Regions from separate parts of the Streptomyces sp. NPDC057099 genome, predicted to be linked through region 1. Evidence: predicted binding sites of a transcription regulator. Region 1 holds the regulator's gene; the other holds the start of a gene.
The links. Region 1 encodes HrcA, which represses chaperone genes, less so after heat shock. Its sites were predicted from a motif close to TTNGCACTCNGNNNNNCNGAGTGCNAA; they were not measured.
Positions count from the first base shown of each region.

Region 2: a site for HrcA is predicted at 1,077-1,103, ahead of groL (chaperonin GroEL). Genes of this name have one in related genera too.

Region 1 covers NZ_JBHUTX010000004.1:258,200-260,398, reverse strand. The annotation lists gene dnaJ (molecular chaperone DnaJ) at 1-521, opposite strand, end outside; gene hrcA (heat-inducible transcriptional repressor HrcA) at 521-1,537, opposite strand; gene ACFT4A_RS07925 (MBL fold metallo-hydrolase) at 1,709-2,199, shown strand, end outside.
Region 2 covers NZ_JBHUTX010000007.1:10,196-12,394, reverse strand. The annotation lists gene groL (chaperonin GroEL) at 1-914, opposite strand, end outside; gene ACFT4A_RS12170 (cold-shock protein) at 1,248-1,451, opposite strand; gene ACFT4A_RS12165 (MoaD/ThiS family protein) at 1,900-2,175, opposite strand.

The DNA of each region.
Region 1 (2,199 bases):
CGGGTGACCTGCGACACCTCACCGCGACCGCGGCACATGTCACACGTCTGCGCGCTCGTACCCGGCGCGGCACCCTCGCCGCTGCAGGTGTTGCAGACGACGGCCGTGTCGACCTGGATGTCCTTGGTCGTACCGAAGGCCGCCTCGTCGAGCTCGACCTCGATACGGATCATCGCGTCCTGGCCGCGGCGGGTGCGCGAGCGCGGACCGCGCTGCGACGCCGTGCCGAAGAACGCGTCCATGATGTCGGAGAAGTTCCCGAAGCCACCGGCTCCGAAGCCGCCCGCGCCGCCGCCCGCGGCCTGCGAGAGCGGGTCGCCGCCGAGGTCGTAGACCTGCTTCTTCTGCGGGTCCGACAACACCTCGTAGGCGGCGTTGATCTCCTTGAACCGCTCCTGGGTCTTCGGATCGGGGTTGACGTCCGGATGCAGCTCGCGTGCGAGCCGCCGGAAGGCCTTCTTGATCTCTTCCTGCGACGCGTCGCGGCGCACGCCGAGTACGGCGTAGTAGTCCGTGGCCACTACGACTCCGCCAGGATCTGTCCGACGTACCGTGCCACTGCGCGTACCGCTCCCATCGTTCCCGGGTAGTCCATGCGGGTCGGTCCGACCACGCCGAGCTTGGCGACTGCCTCGCCGCCCGAACCGTAGCCGACCGACACGACGGACGTGGAGTTGAGTCCTTCGTGGGCGTTCTCATGACCGATACGTACGGTCACGCCCGGATCCTTCGCCTCGCCGAGCAGCTTGAGGAGCACGACCTGCTCCTCCAGCGCCTCCAGCACCGGCCGGATCACCAGGGGAAAGTCATGCCCGAAGCGGGTGAGATTGGCGGTGCCGCCGATCATCAGCCGCTCCTCGTTCTCCTCGACGAGCGTCTCCAGAAGCGTGGAGAGCACCATGGAAACCGTGCCCCGGTCCTCGTGCTCGAACGCCTCCGCCAGATCCTCCACCAAACTCGGCACATCCGCGAAACGGCGGTTGGCGACACGGCTGTTGAGCCGTGCGCGCAGATCCGCGAGCGAGGCCTCGCCGAAGGGCGCCGGGCAGTCGACCACCCGCTGCTCGACCCGCCCGGTGTCCGTGATCAGCACGAGCATCAGCCGCGCGGGCGCGAGGGAGAGCAACTCCACATGCCGCACGGTCGACCGGGTCAGCGACGGGTACTGCACGACGGCCACCTGGCGCGTGAGCTGCGCCAGCAGCCGAACCGTACGCGCCACGACGTCGTCGAGGTCGACGGCGCCCTCGAGGAAGTTCTGGATCGCGCGCCGCTCGGGCGCGGTCATCGGCTTGACGCCGGCCAGCTTGTCCACGAACAGCCGGTAGCCCTTGTCGGTGGGGATGCGCCCGGCACTGGTGTGCGGCTGGGCGATGTATCCCTCGTCCTCGAGGGCCGCCATGTCGTTGCGGACGGTGGCCGGGGAGACGCCGAGGCTGTGCCGCTCGGTGAGGGCCTTGGAGCCGACGGGCTCCTCGGTGCCGACATAGTCCTGGACGATGGCGCGCAGCACCTGAAGCCTGCGTTCACTGAGCATCGCGCGCACCTCCAGAAGTCGTCCGCCTGCTGCCTGCCTGTCGCGGCCTGGCACTCTATGCGTGCGAGTGCCAGCATCCCCCGGCCCAGTGTACGGCGGTGGGGTACACCCCCGGCAAGGCTGGTCGTGCGCGCCGCACCCCGGGCGGGGCGCACCCGCTAGCGTCGCCGTATGACGGTGACTTGGGAAGAGCTCGGATGGGAACGCGTGGCCGCCGGTGTGGGCCGGTGCCGGCTGCCGGTGTGGGACTGCACGATCGGGCTGGTCGCCGGCGAGGGGGCGGTTCTCATGATCGACGCGGGGTCCAGCCTCGCCGAGGGCGCGAAACTGGGCGCGCAGGCGCGGGCACTCACCGGTCACCGTGTGACACATCTCGCGCTGACCCATCCGCACTTCGACCATGTCTTCGGCGCCGCGGCGCTCCCGGACACCGAGGTGTTCGGCGCGGTGGGCGTGGACGCGCTCCTGACCCGGGTGCGAGACCGCGAGGAACTGCGCGAGGACGGGGTGCGACAGGGCCTGGCGGCGTCCGCGGCCGAGGAGGCGGCGGAGCGGCTGGTCCCGCCCGGCCACCTGGTCTCCGGCGAGTGGACGCTCGACCTGGGCGGCGGCCGCCAGGTGCTGCTGGCGAACGTGGGCCCGGGGCACACCGCGCACGACCT
Region 2 (2,199 bases), on a different contig from region 1:
AGGCCGACCTCCTCGGAGATCACCTCGCCGCCCGTGAGGATGCCGATGTCCTGCAGCATCGCCTTGCGGCGGTCGCCGAAGCCCGGGGCCTTGACGGCGACGGACTTGAAGGTGCCGCGGATCTTGTTGACGACCAGGGTCGACAGGGCCTCGCCCTCGACGTCCTCGGCGATGATCAGCAGCGGCTTGCCCGACTGCATGACCTTCTCCAGGAGCGGGAGCAGGTCCTTGACGTTGGAGATCTTGGAGTTCGCGATCAGGATGTACGGGTCGTCGAGGACGGCCTCCATACGCTCCATGTCGGTCGCGAAGTACGCCGAGATGTAGCCCTTGTCGAAGCGCATACCCTCGGTGAGCTCAAGCTCCAGACCGAAGGTCTGGGACTCCTCGACGGTGATGACGCCTTCCTTGCCGACCTTGTCCATGGCCTCGGCGATGAGCTCGCCGATCTGGGTGTCGGCGGCGGAGATGGAGGCCGTGGAAGCGATCTGCTCCTTGGTCTCGACATCCTTCGCCTGCTCCAGCAGGGCGGCGGAGACGGCCTCGACGGCGCGCTCGATGCCACGCTTGAGGGCCATCGGGTTGGCGCCGGCGGCTACGTTGCGCAGGCCCTCCTTGACCAGGGCCTGGGCGAGAACGGTCGCGGTGGTCGTACCGTCACCGGCGACGTCGTCCGTCTTCTTGGCGACTTCCTTGACCAGCTCGGCGCCGATCTTCTCGTACGGGTCCTCGAGCTCGATCTCCTTGGCGATGGAGACACCATCGTTGGTGATCGTGGGGGCGCCCCACTTCTTCTCGAGGACGACGTTGCGGCCCTTGGGGCCGAGCGTCACCTTGACGGCGTCCGCGAGCTGGTTCATGCCGCGCTCGAGGCCGCGCCGCGCCTCCTCGTCGAACGCGATGATCTTGGCCATGTGAAGTGGTCCCTCCAGGACTGGGGGTGATTACTTCGGACCGCGCCCGCGCCCGCGACGGACGGCTCGCCAGCCTCGTGGTTCCTTCCCCACCCGGCCTGCGGGCCTCACCGACCCGGTCCTTACGTTGTCACTCTCACCTTCAGAGTGCTAACGCAATGATTAGCACTCGGGCATGGCGAGTGCAAGCGCCTCCCAGGGATCGGGCGGGCCGCTCAGCCACCCGCGAACGGCGTCCGGCGGGCCCTTCGGACAGACCGAAGGGCCCGCACCCCGGGGGGTACGGGCCCTTCAGAGAAGACCTGCCGCTTGCGGTTTGTCGTGGTCGCGCGTTCAGGCAGCGACGCGAACCATGTCGGCCTGTGGACCCTTCTGGCCCTGCGAGATCTCGAACTCGACCCGCTGACCCTCTTCAAGGGTGCGGTAGCCGTCCATCTGAATCGCGCTGTAGTGGACGAAAACATCCGCACCACCGTCGACCGCGATGAAGCCGTACCCCTTCTCCGCGTTGAACCACTTGACGGTGCCCTGAGCCATGCCTAACTCCCCTATTACTGGCCCTTGCACAGATCCGCACTTCGCGGATCCGGGTCAGACCTCACCCCCCACGGATTGGGGGCGTGCGCCGGAACGCGTCGACCGCGGCCGAATGTATCTGTCCAACTGCCCTCTGCAACAGGTCAATCGGACGAGAATTCTGGACGCGCGGGATCCGGAATGTGGGGAGAATTCGCCTGACTTCAGGGCAAGTCGGGCCACGCAAAGGGAGCAAAAGCGGCGAAAGGCGCACACACTTTGGCTACATCTTGTCGGGCGCGTGCCCGGAATTCAGGGTGCCCGATCAGGGGATCGGGATCGCGTTCCCCAACTGTACCGCGCTCAATCACACAGAATTGCCCCCTCCGCTTCTCTCACGGAGGGGGCAATTCAATGAACGCTCAGTGACGGCCGTTACCGATGGTAATAATCAAGCCGGTCGACCGGTTCAGCCACCGGCGACGGCCGGAATGATCGACACACCGGCACCGTCCGGAGTCGCCGTCTCGAGACCCTGCTCGAACCGCACGTCGTCGTCATTGACGTACACGTTGACGAACCGGCGCAGCTTGCCCTGGTCGTCCAGCACCCGGGCGGCGATCCCGGTGTGGTTCTTCTCCAGATCGGCGATGACCTCCCCGAGGTTCCCGCCCTCGGCGGCGACCTCGGCCTGCCCGCCGGTGTAGGTACGCAGGATGGTGGGGATGCGAACGGTGACGCTCATCGGAATGACCTCCGGTTTCGATTG